DNA from 3 places in the Bacillus sp. AL-1R genome. Region 2 is predicted to be linked to each of the others. Evidence: riboswitches for the same ligand, from Rfam matches in the RefSeq annotation. Region 2 holds a riboswitch; each other region holds the start of a gene.

Region 1 (5,587 bases), 350 kb from region 2:
TATTTAATGCTTCAACTTTCATCATTTACTTGGAAAGGTTTCGTAGTTTGGTTAGTAATCGGTTTAGTAATTTACGTAGCATACGGATATAAAAATAGTAAACTAAACAATAAAAATAAGTTTGATAAGGATTCAAATCAAACTGCATAAGTAATAAAATAATCTGCAAAAGTATAGAAATCCCACTATAGTAACCTATAGTGGGATTTTGTTGTCTGTTACATATTTTCCTAAACAATCTAGAATAACTATAGATATCTACAGCAAAAAAAATTTATGATATGATACGACTTAAGAAATTTTAATTTTCGAATGAACAGGAGCTGTTAAAATGTTCCCATTAAAAAATTATTATGAATCATTTATTAAAAAAGATCTTATTGGAGTGAAACGAGATATCGCACTAAAACGACTAAGTAATTTACTTGCTTGTCAAAAGATTAGTAAAGATACAAAAGAAGTAGTGCATATTCGATATTTTACTTGTACCGAATCACTCCAGCCTACTGACAATTATTTAGGTACAATTGCTGTGAAGTTTCAAAATGGTTATGTAGTTGAAACAGCCATTTCACTTCCTAAGGAAAAATAAATCATTTATTAAAACTTACGTCTAGGTATAAGCCTAATTACATTATAGACTAGTTTCATAGTTGGCAAAAAAACATACGATACATTATCCACCTCTCCTAATTGTAATTTCAATTAGTTCATGACCCTAAGGGAGTTTTCCCTTAAATATCGTATGAAGGAGGTCACATGTATGAGTACTGGACATCACGGACACCATCTTAACGGTTTTGCTTTAATCGTTGTTCTATTCATCTTATTAATCATTGTTGGAGCAGCTTGCTGGTCTGGATATGATGGATATGGATATGGACACCACTGGTAATCAATAAAAACTATAAAACTCCTGTTAAATTTTAACAGGAGTTTTTTTTTTATATAAAAACTTGTACTTGAATATGAATACTCAGGGTATCCCCTTGTTAATAATATGTTAGGTTTCTATTTTTAATTAAGAGGAGGTTCCTTATGAACAAACAACGCGCTCAAGAAATTGCTTCTTCACCTGAGATGGCTAATGTGACATATAATGGAGTGCCAATTTACATTCAACATGTTGATGAGACAAATGAAACTGCCAGAATCTATCCGCTAGGTCAACCAGATCGAGAAGAAGAAGTTTCAATCAATAGTTTGTCAGAACATTAATTCTTGAGTAAAAAACAAACCTCTTTATTAATGAGGTTTGTTTTTGCTTTGTTACTCCATATTACCAACTTAAGCTTTCGATTAGATTGCATTTAAGGCATTCTTGTATCGTATCTTTTTTCTGGAAATCATGCACACAATTTTTTTGAATTGTGTGCAGTTCACTTTTTAATTGATTCATATTTCTTTCTAGATTCTTTATTTCGTTTATGATTTCTTCTACCCTATTCATATAAGGCTCACACCCTTATTGATAGATTTCTCCGCCTTGTTTTCTAAATTCAAGTGCTTTTTCTTTCATTCCTTCTTCAATGGTTGAATCATTCTGAAGTTCTTCTTGTTTTACTATGTCTCGAATATCTTGTGAGATTCTCATACTACAGAATTTTGGACCACACATTGAACAAAAATGTGCTGTTTTAGCCCCTTCAGCAGGCAATGTTTCATCGTGGTATTCAACTGCTCTTTCAGGATCAAGAGAAAGATTAAACTGATCACGCCATCTAAATTCAAATCTTGCTTTTGAAAGTGCATCATCTCTTTTTTGTGCACCGGGATGTCCTTTTGCTAAGTCAGCTGCATGCGCCGCTATTTTGTATGTAATAACACCTACTCTTACATCTTCTTTATTTGGAAGACCTAAATGCTCTTTCGGAGTTACATAACAAAGCATCGCAGTACCAAACCAACCAATCATTGCTGCACCGATTGCTGATGTAATGTGATCGTAGCCAGGAGCAATATCAGTCGTTAACGGTCCTAATGTATAAAATGGTGCTTCCTGACAAATTTCTAATTGTTTATCCATATTCTCTTTAATTAAGTGCATTGGTACATGTCCTGGTCCTTCAATCATAACTTGAACATCGTGTTTCCATGCAATTTTTGTTAACTCGCCTAATGTTTCTAACTCGGAAAACTGTGCTTCGTCATTTGCATCGGCGATTGAACCTGGTCTCAGACCATCTCCTAAAGAGAATGTTACGTCATAACGCTTCATAATTTCACAAATTTCTTCAAAATGAGTATATAAAAAGTTCTCTTTATGGTGAGCTAAACACCACTGAGCCATAATAGAACCACCACGAGATACAATTCCTGTTACTCGTTTTGCTGTTAATGGAATATAGCGTAATAATACACCCGCGTGAATCGTAAAATAGTCTACCCCTTGTTCCGCTTGCTCGATTAGAGTATCTCGAAACACTTCCCAACTTAAATCTTCAGCAATTCCATTAACTTTTTCTAGTGCTTGATAAATCGGAACTGTGCCTACTGGTACTGGTGAGTTACGGATGATCCATTCACGTGTTGTATGAATATTCTTCCCAGTTGAAAGATCCATCATCGTATCTGCTCCCCAACGAGTAGCCCATGTCATTTTTTCTACTTCTTCTTCAATCGAAGACGTGACAGCTGAATTACCTATATTGGCGTTTATTTTCACATGAAAATTACGACCGATGATCATTGGCTCACTTTCAGGGTGATTAATATTCGATGGAATGACAGCTCTTCCTTTTGCAACCTCATCACGAACAAATTCAGCAGAAACATTTTCTCGAATCGCAATAAATTCCATCTCAGGTGTAATAATCCCTTTACGAGCATAATGCATTTGAGTAATATTTTGATTATCCTTTGCACGTAACGGTTTTCTTTTTAACCCTTTAAATACTTCAACATTTTGTTGATCTGTCTCTTTTCGATATCCATTATCTTCAGGCTTTATTTCACGCCCTTCATACTCTTCAACATCATTTCGTTCGATTACCCAGTTTTGTCTAATCGCCTTAAGTCCTTTTCGAATATCAACTGAGCTAGCTGAATCTGTGTAAGGTCCACTTGTGTCGTATACTCTAACTGGAGCATTTTCTTCTTCGCCAAAAGTGCCAGTTGTTGGGCTTAATTGAATCTCACGCATTGGCACCTTAATGTCAGGTCTAGATCCTTCAACATACACTTTCTTACTCCCTGAAAAACTAGACATGATAGAAAAATTCATTTCATTTACAGAATTGTTCATTTGATTTCATTCCCCTTTATAATTTGATTAAAAAGGACGAAATCCAATCCATTCAAAGCATGAAAAAAGCCGGCGTCTTATTTTAAAGACCCGGCTAAGTGTTAGCAAAACTACATTAACAATTAGATAATCATTAATGAAAAATTTCTAACTTCCCCACGCTGGTATGAACCAGATCAGGTCCTGAGGGTTAAGAAACTTAATAACGTTTCTCTCTCAGCCCAAATAATTGGACACCCCTAGTCAATCGATTAAATTGTTCAAACTAAATATAAACCCGCAAATTTAAAATGTAAATGTTTTTATTTCCCTAAATTTTTACAGAAATCCCAAAATAAAAAAATTATGGTTTTTTTATACTCTCAAAAACACTTGAATTCACTACACTTCAAGCCATATTTCTAGTAAAAAAATGGACTAGTAAAAAAATTTAGTATTGAATATTATTTTTTATATGCTATGCTAAAATTAATTTTCATACATATTCATCACTAGGGGATCCCTTGATAAGGGCTGAGAATAAAGTAGTTACTTTTAAACCCTCAAAACCTGAACAGGCTAGTACCTGCGTAGGAAAGTGGCGCATTTTATATTTTTCTTCGCGTGTAATGTAACCACTTTCTTTTTTTTAGGAAAGTGGTTTTTTTGTTTGAAAAAATCTTGAAAATGAAAGAGGCTGGGACATGGAACTTATTGCAATTACAGATGATCAGCACTCAGTCGAAGTACTTGCTACAAAAATAATTCAAATAATCGATGCAGTCGACTATGTACAAATTCGCGAAAAGTCCAAAACAGCAATCGAGCTACTATCACTCTTAAATCTACTAAAATTAAACAAAGTAGATATGAAAAAAATTGTTTTAAATGATCGTTTAGATATCGCTATTTTCTCTAATCTATCAAATATTCACTTACCAGGACATGGTCTTCCTCTTGTTGATGTAAAAGAATATTTTCCTAATTTACGAGTAGGAAAATCAGTCCATACACTAACTGAAGCAATACAGGCAGAAAATGATCAAGCTGACTATATTATGTACGGTCATTGCTTTGAAACTAAGTGTAAAAATGGATTAACACCAAACGGGATTGAACTAATTCCTGAAATGAAAAAAACGTTAACGATACCGATCTATGCAGTCGGAGGAATATTACCTGAACATATCCAAGTTCTAAAAGAGAACGATATAGATGGTATAGCTGTAATGTCTGGCATATTTTCTGCCCGAAATCCTCTAGAAGCTGCGCTGCAATATTTTGAAAGGTGCAAATTTGCTTATGAACAAGAAATTTGATGTTGCTGTAATTGGTGGTGGAATAATAGGTTGTTCAATAGCTTATTATCTAGCAAAAGAAAACATAAATGTCGCAGTTCTTGAAGGTCAGCAAGTTGGACAGAAAACAACTAAAGCTGCTGCTGGAATGCTTGGTGCCCATTCCGAGTGGGATCAATCTGAGTCATTTTTTTCATTTGCTAGAAACAGTCAATTAACTTATTTTCACCTTAGAGAAGAATTAAAAGAACTTTGTGGAATTGATATTGAACTTAAAAATGGTGGCATTTTCAAACTAGCTTATACAGATTTAGAAAAAAAACAATTAACTCCGCTACTCACTCAAACTTCAGCGCTTTGGTATAACCAGGAGGAGTTAAAAAAACAGATACCTGGAGTCCATCCTAGCATAATTGGAGCAGCTTATATTGAAGACGATGTAAATGTATTACCTGTTTCTGTCTGTAACGCGTTTTGCAAAGGTGCTCAAATGTTAGGTGCATCTATTTTTGAATATACACATGTGTTTCAGATTCAAAAAAACGATTCACATTATTTAATTAAAACAACAAATGGCAATTTTGAAGCAGAAACGATTGTAATTGCAAGCGGCGTTTGGAGTAATTCATTGTTTCAACAGCTTGGATTACATCACGAAATTATTCCCGTTAAAGGTGAATGTATCTCGGTCAGAAGTGAAAAAGTTGCTTTAAAACACACTCTTTTCCATGAACAAAATTATATTGTTCCAAGAAATGACGGTCGCCTTGTGATCGGAGCTACGATGGTGGATAACGAATGGAATGAGAACCCTAGCTTAAAAGGGATTGAGTCATTAATACAAAACGCTAAAAAAATGCTTCCCGAAATTGAAGAGATGAAAATTGATTCTTTCTGGGCAGGATTACGACCGCGAACGCTCGACTATCATCCCTTTATAGGAACTCATCCAGAGGATGATCAAATCTTATTTGCGACCGGCCATTTTAGAAATGGTGTTTTACTTGCACCAGCAACTGGAAAATTAATTCGGGATTTGATTCTTAAACAAAAAGTCGATCATAGC
Region 2 (5,587 bases):
ATAGCAAATCCAATACAAGACAATGGCAACAATATATTAAGACTAAGAGTGATAAGGCATTAAATACTGGTAGTTTATTATCTTTATCAATTCTTGCATTTTTAGCAGTTTTTCGTGAAGGAACTGAAACTGTATTATTCTTTATTGGAATGGCGTCATCAATTAAACTATCGTCATTATTAATAGGAATTGGTTTAGGATTCGCAATTTTAGCAATACTAAGCTTCTTAATCTTAAAGGTTGGGCTAAAAATTCCAATGAGACCATTTTTCCTTATTTCAAGTATATTAATGTTCTATTTATGCTTTAAATTTGCTGGCATGGGTATTCATGGTTTACAACTTTCTGGATTACTTCCAGCGACTCAGGCTCCTATTCCTACAATTGATTTCTTTGCAATTTATTCAACTTGGGAGAGCTTTGTACCCCAGATGATTTTGTTGCTAATAGCATGTATTACAGTTATTTATAATAGATTCTCTAGTAAAAACAATAAAAAAAATAGTGAAAATTCAGGGGGAACAAAAAATGTTATCTAATAAAAAACTAGTCGCAGCAATGGCTTTAGGACTATCATTAACGTTATCTGCATGTGGATCGAAAACAGACGATGCAATTAAAACTGGTTCTGATGATATGATCAAAACGATTTCGGAATTAAAAGCACAAATTTCAAATAATGATGAAGCAAAGGCAAAAGATAGCGGAGAAGCCCTTGAAAAATCATGGGAAAAATTCGAAGACTCAGTAAAAGATAAAGACAAATCACTTTATGAAAAAGTTGAAACGCCACTTCATATTATTGAAGCAGGAGTAAAGGTATCTCCATTGAATGCAGATACACTTAACCAAGCTGGTGACGAATTAGAGAGTGTATTAAAAGAAGTTAAAGATTTAAAATAGAATTAATTAATAGAGCCTACATAGAATTTTCTTTGTGGGTTTTTTTTTTTCTTTTTTTTTGCTCAATTTTTGGGAATTTTTTCTTAGGTAAACCTTTTCATAAAAGCAGGTAGACAATTAACTATCATTGACTTAAGATAAAGATATTGATAAGGATTATCATTATTAATTGTTTGTGAATAATAAGTTTTGATCCGGGGGAATCGCTTATGTTACTTTCAGAATTAAAAAAAGGCGAAAAAGCAAAAATAACGGACTTGTCATCACTAGGTGAGGCAGTGAAGAGACGCCTTTTAGATTTAGGGATAAGTGAAGGGGCTATGGTCTGCCTACAATGTACAATGCCGTTTAAAGGACCATGTATGATTGAAAATTGCGGACAATCACTTGGCATTCGATTTCATGATGCATCTGGGATAAAGGTAGAAAAAATATGTTAAATATAGCGCTTATTGGAAATCCAAATACAGGAAAGACTTCTCTATTTAATAATTTAACAGGTACTTACCAATATGTAGGTAATTGGAGTGGGGTTACCGTTGAAAAAAAGGTAGGGACTATAAAAAATAAACTTGGAAATCTAATCGATTTACCAGGTATCTATTCTCTGAGCCCTCTTTCAAAAGATGAGGCCGTTGTTTCACATTTTTTTGTTAATGAAACATTTGATGGGATGATTAACATTGTTGACGCTGCTCAACTAGAGAGAAATTTAATGCTCACTCTTCAACTTCTAGAGTTTAATAAATCAATGATAATTGGTCTTAATATGGTTGATGTTGCTAAAAGAAGAGGAATATCGGTTGATCCTTCTAGTATCTCAAAGATATTAAAAGTACCAGTAATTCCAATTGATGCTAGATCGGGTAAGGGAACAAACGAAGTAAATGAATTACTAGAGACAATTCCTCAATCTGAAGTTGAGTTTCAAATTGATTATGGAAAAGTTATTGAAGACGGTATTACAAATATTATGACACGATTGCCCTCAACTTTATCTATTCCTAAAAGATGGACTGCAATACAAATCTTAGAAGGTAATAAAGAGGTAATCGAATTTATAGCTTCATCCTACGATTTTAGTAAAATTGACGAAGTAATTAAAATAACAGCAGAGCAATTAAATAGTGAACTAGGTGTATCACCTTCAAAATGGATTTATTCTGTAAGAAAAGAAGTAATTTCAAATTTAATTGGTAGATCGGTAGAGAAAGAATCTAGTGAAGCAGTTACATTAACTGATCGAATTGATCGATTTGTAACACACCCAATTTTGGGTATTCCGATTTTCCTAGTGACAATGTTTTTAATGTTTAAGCTTACTTTTGATTGGTTAGGGTTACCATTATCTGACGCATTAGATGGGTTTTTATCAGGATCTGTAACAGACTGGTTAACAAACGGATTAAATGCAATACATGCATCTGATTTTATTAAAGCAGTTATTCTTGATGGTATTGTTGCCGGTGTTGGTGGGGTTTTAGTCTTTGTTCCACAAATTTTTATTTTGTTTTTATTAATATCATTTCTTGAAGACTTTGGATATATGTCTCGAGCGGCTTTAGTAATGGATCGTTCAATGGAAATGGTAGGTCTAACCGGTAAGGCATTTATTCCAATGATTATAGGATTTGGTTGTAATGTACCTGGGGTTATGGCTGCTAGAACAATTGAACAGCCTAGAGAGAGACTACTCACAATTTTGTTAACACCATTAATGTCTTGTTCGGCGCGTTTACCAGTATACGCACTATTCGTTGGAGCGTTTTTTGCGAAAAATCAAGCAATAGTAGTTTTTTCACTGTATATACTCGGTATAGTAGTTGCATTAATATTAGCTAAGGTTTTTTCATCTACAATATTAAAGAGTGAGTTTTCATTATTTGTTGTAGAACTCCCACCATACCGTATGCCACAAGGTAAAGCTTTGTTTAGAAGCACATGGGACAAAGGGAAAGGCTTTATTCGAAAAGCTGGTACGTTTATTTTTGGTGGTTCTGTAGCTATATGGTTATTATCTTATATGGGCCCAAGTGGTTTCGGTGTTTCTATGGATGATAGCTTTTTAGCAATGATTGGGGGGGGACTTACACCAATCCTTTCACCTTTAGGATTTGGTACATGGCAAGCAGGTGCTTCTTTATTAACAGGATTTTTAGCTAAAGAGGTTGTAGTATCTGCTATGAATATTATCTATCACGTGCCAAATGCACATTCTTTACAAGGGATACTGTCAACACAGTTTTCTGCACTTTCCGCATTTAGCTTTATGGTTTTTGTCTTATTGTATGTGCCATGTCTAGCAACTGTTGCGACAATTCGTAAAGAGACAGGTTCAGCTAAATGGACATATTTCTCAGTTGGTTATGCATTAGTTATTGCATATATATTAGCGTTAATTATTTATCAAGTTGGAAGTCTATTAGGCTACTAAAGAAAGGAGTATCTACTTATGATTGTCAATATTATAATAGGAGCTCTTATTTTTGGATACGCAGGGTGGACACTTTTACGATATATAAAGAAAACAAAAAAAGGTAAATGTGGTTCGTGCTCAATCGCAAAAACTTGTAGTTCAAATTGTGATACAAATTATTCAAAATAGAAATATAGCGATAAGTCAAAAGATTAAATTTAAAGTAATCAATCTAAATACTTGAATATAATAGTTGGATTCATTAAGATGATAAAGTAATCAACTTAAAATAATTGAATAGTACTAGGGGTGCCGTAAATGTTCGGCTGAGATTAAGACACTAAGTCTTTGACCCTTTAACCTGATCTGGATAATGCCAGCGTAGGAAAGTGAACGGTAGAATACATTTTTTGTATTCATAACATTGATTTGTTCGAGCACAAGTCCTTATGGGATTTGTGCTTTTTTGTATTTAAAATCAAGTTTCATCTTCTATCTGTAAGATCAAAGAGTTCTATTCATGAAATAGGGGGAAGAAAATTGAAGAAAGTATTAACGATAGCAGGCTCTGATTCAAGTGGTGGTGCAGGTATTCAAGCGGATTTAAAGACTTTTTCGGCTCATCGAGTATTTGGAATGAGTGTTATTACGGCAGTAACAGCTCAAAATACGCAAGGAGTGTTTGCAGTACAAGACATGACACCAGAGATTATTGCTAGTCAGTTAGATGCAATTTTTACTGATATTGAAGTAGATGCCGTAAAAATTGGAATGGTATCACAAATAGAGACGATTAAAGTGATTACTGAGAAACTAAGACAATATAAACCAAAGCAAATCGTAGTTGATCCAGTCATGGTTTCAAAAAGTGGATTTGACTTATTAAGTTTGGATGCAAAGGAAGCTTTAATTCAAGAATTGATTCCACTAGCAACGGTTATTACGCCAAATCTACCTGAAGCAGAAGTTATTACTGGAAGAAAAGTTACAACGATTGAAGAGATGAAAGAAGCTGCTATTCAAATTCACGCATTAGGTGCTAAGAACGTCCTTGTAAAGGGTGGTCATCTAGAAGGTGAAGCTACGGATATTTGTTTTAATGGTGAGGAATTTACAAGTTTTAATAGCGTTAGAATTAATACAACTAATACCCATGGTACAGGTTGTACTTTATCTTCAGCGATTACATCTAATCTAGCAAATGAACTTGAATTAAATGAGGCCATTAGAGCGGCAAAAAACTATATTACATTAGCAATTAAAAATTCCTTTTCAATCGGAAAAGGGGTAGGTCCTGTACATCATTTCTACTCACTGTATGAAAAGGCAGGCGTTCAACATGTCTAATCAAAATGCAAAAATGACGAAGTGGAACTATACAACACTTTGGTTTGGTGCGGCTGTTTCTGTAGCAGAAATTATGACTGGTGCGCTAGTAGCACCGCTAGGTTTTAAGAAAGGTTTAACGGCCATTTTAGTAGGTCATTTACTAGGTACATTATTGCTTATTTTAGGTGGAGTTATTGGGTCTCAGCAAAGATTGTCGGCCATGGAATCTACAAAAATTTCATTCGGTAGCTATGGTAGCTATTTGTTTTCGATTTTAAATGTTCTGCAATTACTAGGCTGGACAGCAATTATGATTTTAACAGGAGCTCGGTCAATCAATTTAGTTACAATAAAAGATTATCAATTTGACCACCTATGGGTTTGGTGTTTAGTAATTGGAGTATTAATAGCAATTTGGTTGTACTTTGGACAAAATGCTTCAAAAAAACTAAATAGTTTAGCTGTTTGCTTATTATTTGTTTTAACAATTGTGCTTTGTTTTGTCATTTTTAAAAGTGATAAAATCTTAACTCAACCAAGTACTTCAGGATTATCTTTTGGCGAAGCAGTTGAATTATCGGTGATTATGCCATTATCTTGGATTCCATTAATCAGTGATTATACACGATTTGCGAAGACAACAAAAGATGGAGCAATTGGTAGTTTTATAGGTTATATGTTTGGTAGCTCTTGGATGTATATTATTGGACTAGGCGTAGCATTAGCTTTTAATGAAGTAGACCCAGTTGCTGTTTTAATGAGTGCAAATCTAGGATTATTTGCAGTTGGTATCGTCGTCTTAGCGACTGTTACAACAACGTTCATGGATGCTTATTCTGCAGGAATATCAGTTACAACCATTTTTTCAAAACTAAATGGAAAACAGATAGCCCTTATCGTTACTGTCATTGGAACTTTACTAGCCATTATTTTCCCTAT
Region 3 (5,587 bases), 820 kb from region 2:
CGTTGACTTAGGTAAAAATAGTCGTTGAACGATCGAATAGTGTCATGTTACATTTTTCACATATTTAACTGTGAGAATTTGATGGGGGTTTCAAATATAGTAGGCAAATAGTTAAACTATTTGTGTATTGCAAATAAATCGAATAAAGATACTAAACAAAAGTAATCTAATTTGCATGAATTTTTTTAGTCAAGATCAAAAAAGGAGCTATCTATGAATGTACTAAAAAAAATGATTATTATTTTCTTTCTAATAAATATTAATAACTTTCATGCAAGTGCAGCTGAAATGAATTTTGCAGTATCGCCTGTTATGCCAACTAATCAAATTGATCAGAGCAAAACTTATTTTGATTTGAGAATGAAACCAGGACAAAAACAAATCTTAAATGTTCAAATTAAAAATGATACGAATAAAAATATAGTTGTTCAGACAAAAGCTAATTCAGCGACTACAAATAGTAATGGAATTACGGATTACAGTGTTTCAAATTCAAAAGTAGACGATACGTTAGAAATACCTTTCGCTACGATTGCTAAAGTAAAAAAAGAGACAAAAATTCCAGCAAAAAGTGAGTCAACAATAGAGATTACGATTGAGATGCCGAATCAGCAATTCGATGGTGTTATATTAGGTGGACTTCATTTTAGTGAGAAAGAAGACGAAGGAAAAGCAAAAAAAGAAGATGGAAGCGTTCAAATAAAAAATAAATATGCGTATGTTATTGGTGTTTTATTAAGAGAAACCGATAAAGTAGTCAAGCCAGATTTGAAATTAAATGAAGTGAAACCAGCACAAATCAATGCACGAAATGTAGTGACAGCAAATTTACAAAATATAAAGCCAGCTATGTTAAAAAATTTGAGCGTAGATGCGAAAGTATATACAGAACATGGTGAAAAAATCCTTCATGAAACAATGAAAGAAAATCTAAGAATGGCACCGAATTCAAATTTTGATTATGCAATAGATTGGGATGACCAAGCGATTGAGCCTGGTAATTACCGTATAGAAATAAACGTCTCAGATGGTGAGCAATCATGGAAATGGACAAGAATATATACCGTTAAGAGCAATTCAGCAGAAGAACTAAATACTTTAGATCTGAACAAGGATAGTAAAATGTGGTACGTAATCGGCGGTATTTTATTCCTTTTACTAGTCATTTTTACGTTTATCTTAATTAGACGTTTAAAGAATATAGAGAAACAGTAAAGAAAAATTAATTTTGAAATGGGGAAACAAAATGGTGAAAAAAAGAAAACGTCTTTTTAAAGCAATTGTTTTAGCTTCTATTTTTGTCATCATAATGAGTGTGACAAAGCCGAATGAACTTGGAGTTAAGGGATTACTTAAACCTACTACTACAGAAGCAGCAACCTTTCCAAACTTATTTCAAAACTCTACATTTAATTTTGATAGTCAAACAACTACTTTTCCAAATTGGACATTTGTGTCGTATTTAAATAGAGGCCAAGAACTAGGTCCTTATAGCCCTAATTTTGAAGGGCAAAGTGGAGGTTGGTATAAGGTGTTTGGTGAAGTTGATCCACAAAGTTATGTTAGACCTATTTCAGGTATTGGAGGGATTTTATTAAAAGTTTTCAACACTGTAGATTCTCAAGAGTTTGTAGGTATGAAGCAAACGATTAATACAATTCCAGGGCAAACTTATACCTTAAAGTTTTCTTTTAACCTTATTGAACATAAGTATACCAAACCTAGGTATAGCTGGTTATTAAGTGATACTCTTCCTTCGCCAGTAAATGAATGGAAAGACTACACAGATCCTGAGAATATAACGTATACTTTCACCGCTATTGGAACAACAGTAAATTTTAGAATTCTTTTTGAAGACGGTGGACATGAAGCTATTGATGGTAGTGGATATCAAATCTTTCAGGTTTTTCCTGTTTCAGTCACATTGATCGATGCTCAAGCACCAAAAATAACGGATGCTATTATTACCATACCAGAAGATTACACAGGTGGTACATCATGGACCAATAAAAACACGACAATTCACTTCACAGCAACTGATGATTATGGGGTTGATCCGACATCGTACGAGGTTTCTACAAATAATGGTGCTACATGGAATAAAGATGGATTAAGTAATGCAACCTCAACAGGCGTTGATTATACAGTTTCAACCCAAGGTACGACAAATATTCAAATTAGAGTAAAAGATGATTCTGGAAACCAAAGTAATCCGGAAACTGATCCTGGAGCTAAAATTACTGTCAAAATTGATAAAGAACCTCCTATTACTAACTATGCAAACGGGCAATTATATAATAGTAATACAGCAACAAATATTACATTTAGTGATGCGCTAAGCGGTATTGATACAGCAAAATTAAATGGGACTACCATTACTTCTGGTACGATCAATCCTGATGATGGTGAACATACATTAGTCATCACGGATCTAGCAGGTAATCAAACAATTCGACACTTTACAGTAGACAAAACGATTTTACCGCCAGTTATTAATTCCATTACAGATATAAGTACAAGTATAACGGGAACAGCAGAGGCAAGTAGTACAGTAAGGATCATTTTACCAGATCAATCAATTCTAACGACAATCACTGAAACAGATGGTTCGTATTCGGTATCTATACCGCCACGGACGTTGTATGAGGGAGATGTAGTGAGGGCAACTGCAACCGATATTGCAGGGAATACTAGTACAGAAACATTTGCTACCGTAACAGCAGAAACAAAAAATCCAGTTGATCCAACAAACCCAACAAATCCAGTCGAGCCAGTAAACCCAACTGATCCAAATAATCCTCATGAACCAGGAACAAAGAGTTCATTAAGTATTGATTATGTCTCAAATTTTAACTTTGGTGAACATGAAATTTCAGGTAGTAATGAAGTTTATACTGCTCAATTAGATCAAGTAAAACAAACTTCCGATGGTTCAGTCATTCAAGTACCAAATTTCATTCAAGTAACAGACCACCGAAGAGCAAAAACAGGGTGGAAATTATCCGTACAACAAAATGAACAATTTAAGAGTGGAAATAATGAGCTATCTGGTGCCGTATTAAAATTAACTGATCCTATTTTAAACTCAACGACTGACGAGCAGTATAAACCAGTAGCCAAAACAGTAACATTGGTTCCAGGTGGAGGTGCACAGGATGTAGCTTTTGCAGATGAGGGAAAGGGATTCGGAACATGGACGATTTCATATGGTCTGAATTCATCAAATGTTACTCTTTTCGTGCCAGGAGGGGCCTATAAAGAAGTAGGAGCTAAATATAAGACGACTTTAACGTGGACTTTAGCAGATACACCACTTTAAAATCATGAAATAATTTGAAGTAAAAGGAAAAGTTAACCCCCTATCAAGCTGAATAATTGATGGGGGATTCTGTTCCTTTTTAATTTATTTGTAAAGGTTTCTATACTTATGCTGCTTGATTACGGTTCTTTTTAACATGAACAAGAACTGGCGCAGAAGAAAGTAAAATGATTAATAGAACTGCACTAATAATAAATGAAGGAACCATGTACCAAGCATTATATACTAATGAATAAAGTGAAACTGGTGTACCTTTTGGTGCGTATGAACCGTAGAAAACGATCCCAGCAATAAAGTGGCAGATGAATCGAGCAAGTGAGCCGATAAAAGTTCCTAAAATTATATAGGCTGCTGCTCTTTTTTTATTGCCATTTGTTAAGCTATTTTTTATTTGTTTATAAACAAGACCAGCTAATCCGAGACTTGTAAATGCGACAATATAGTCTAAAAATACTTGAATTGGATGAACGAAATATAGCTTTGTAACGATTTGTAGTGCTGCTAATAATAGACCAGTAATTAATCCTTCTTTAAATCCCCAACGAAAAGCAATTAGAAAAACTGGAATCATTGATAATGATACAGAGCCACCTTGAGGTGCAGTAAACAATGGTAAGAAATCAAAAACGATTGCTAGTGCTGCACACATTGCTATTTCCGCCATTAATTGAATCTTTGATGTCTTCATCTCTATTTCCCCCTTTATCTAGTGGACAACCTATGTAGTGAAACACTTTGAAAATAATGAAGTTAGCGACTAGTCGCATACATTTGTCATGCCTAGTTCGTGCGCCTTGCCCTTTGTGGAATCGAGGTATGAGGCGTGCCACTTCCACATTTCAAATTTAGGGAGATTTTAGTAGGAATAAATAAAAAAAGCAATACTGGGTAGCATGATGATCCCGGCATTGCTTTTCATCGTGCCACATCCCTACGTTAGTACTAACTAACAGGTTCAGAGGGTAAGAATAGCTTAATCTATTCACTCTCAGCCAAATGGCTCCCCTTGTGGTTTAACTTACATTTAGTTGTCTTTACTAAATATAGTCAAGGTCATTTAAAAATACAATTAATTTATCTGTAAAAATTAAAAATGTTGATCAAATTTAATGGAATTTGTGAAAGTATCGGTTCATACCTTACAAAGTTTTTTTTAGATAATCAATGAAATTATTTTAAAAAAATGAGTGTAATCATAGCTATTCTGTAAAAAATAAGCATGATAACTCTTATCTTATTTATACTAGCCATAAATTATTCACAATGGCTTGCTTTTCATTTTAAAATATACCGTGTAGAATAATACAAAAGAAACAGCTAAATTTTGGCATAAAGTGTAAATAATTTGAAGGAGACATTGAGATGATTCAAGTATTATTTGTCTGTTTAGGTAACATTTGTCGATCGCCAATGGCTGAGGCTGTTTTTCGTCATTTAGTGACAGAAAAAGGGTTAGATAAACAATTTATGATAGACTCAGCTGGTACTGGAGATTGGCATATTGGCCATCCTCCGCATAAGGGAACACAAGGTTTATTAAGTGAAAAAGGTATAAACTTCGAAGGTATGAAAGCTCGAAAAGTGACAGAAAATGACTTTAAATATTTTAGTTATATTGTCGCTATGGATGCACAGAATAAAGAGGATTTAATGAATTTAGCAAGAAATAATTGTATAGGAGAGATTTCACTACTTTCAGATTATGTTCCAGCATCAATGTGGAAGGAAGTGCCTGATCCATATTATACGGGTAATTTTAATGAAGTATATGAGATCATTACAGAAGGATGCACTCATTTACTTCAGCATATTTTAAAGCAACACCAATTAACAGTTTAGAGGAGGATGTAGAATGTCAAAACGTAACAAAGCTTTACGCAATATTCTAGTCGGAGTCGCAATTGGTGCAGGGGTTACTCTACTTAACAAAGAAAATCGTGAGAAAATCTCACGTAAAGGAAGAAGCGTAACAAACAAATTAAATCAAATTAAAGAAGATCCAGAAATCGTAAAAGGTGCTGTTCGAAATCAGTTGAGAGTAGTACAAAACTCAGTTGAGAAATTAGAAGGCAATGTACAAATTGTAAAAGATAAATGGATCGAAATTAAAGATTCAACACTAAACAAGTTTGATAAAGGCTCTTCTAAAGTAACAGAAAAAGCAGTTGAAGCAGTAGAAGAGAAAATTGAAGATTCAATTGACCTAGAAGAGGGTAAATCGCAAATTTCAGCGACTTCATTAGAAGTAAATCATGAAAATGAAACTTC

The links. A riboswitch is a leader RNA that binds a small molecule or an ion and turns the genes downstream of it on or off. The one in region 2 is predicted to bind thiamine pyrophosphate.
Region 1: another riboswitch for thiamine pyrophosphate. It lies ahead of ACSBO6_RS03375 (thiamine phosphate synthase); the one in region 2 lies ahead of thiD (bifunctional hydroxymethylpyrimidine kinase/phosphomethylpyrimidine kinase).
Region 3: another riboswitch for thiamine pyrophosphate. It lies ahead of thiT (energy-coupled thiamine transporter ThiT); the one in region 2 lies ahead of thiD (bifunctional hydroxymethylpyrimidine kinase/phosphomethylpyrimidine kinase).

Annotation. Positions count from the first base shown of each region.
Region 1 is NZ_CP197469.1:710,121-715,707, reverse strand. Features, by position in the region: gene bcaP (branched-chain amino acid transporter BcaP) at 1-150, shown strand, start outside; gene ACSBO6_RS03395 (hypothetical protein) at 332-592, shown strand; gene ACSBO6_RS03390 (YjcZ family sporulation protein) at 764-895, shown strand; gene ACSBO6_RS03385 (small acid-soluble spore protein H) at 1,039-1,218, shown strand; gene thiC (phosphomethylpyrimidine synthase ThiC) at 1,466-3,244, opposite strand; TPP riboswitch at 3,381-3,495, opposite strand; TPP riboswitch at 3,728-3,837, shown strand; gene ACSBO6_RS03375 (thiamine phosphate synthase) at 3,928-4,542, shown strand; gene thiO (glycine oxidase ThiO) at 4,526-5,587, shown strand, end outside.
Region 2 is NZ_CP197469.1:355,709-361,295, forward strand. Features, by position in the region: gene ACSBO6_RS01585 (FTR1 family iron permease) at 1-539, shown strand, start outside; gene ACSBO6_RS01590 (hypothetical protein) at 529-903, shown strand; gene ACSBO6_RS01595 (FeoA family protein) at 1,113-1,343, shown strand; gene feoB (ferrous iron transport protein B) at 1,337-3,337, shown strand; gene ACSBO6_RS01605 (FeoB-associated Cys-rich membrane protein) at 3,356-3,508, shown strand; TPP riboswitch at 3,615-3,724, shown strand; gene thiD (bifunctional hydroxymethylpyrimidine kinase/phosphomethylpyrimidine kinase) at 3,860-4,666, shown strand; gene cytX (putative hydroxymethylpyrimidine transporter CytX) at 4,659-5,587, shown strand, end outside.
Region 3 is NZ_CP197469.1:3,993,450-3,999,036, reverse strand. Features, by position in the region: gene ACSBO6_RS19115 (WxLIP family cell surface protein) at 214-1,215, shown strand; gene ACSBO6_RS19110 (WxL domain-containing protein) at 1,247-3,319, shown strand; gene thiT (energy-coupled thiamine transporter ThiT) at 3,426-4,007, opposite strand; TPP riboswitch at 4,231-4,336, opposite strand; gene ACSBO6_RS19100 (low molecular weight protein-tyrosine-phosphatase) at 4,682-5,158, shown strand; gene ACSBO6_RS19095 (hypothetical protein) at 5,172-5,587, shown strand, end outside.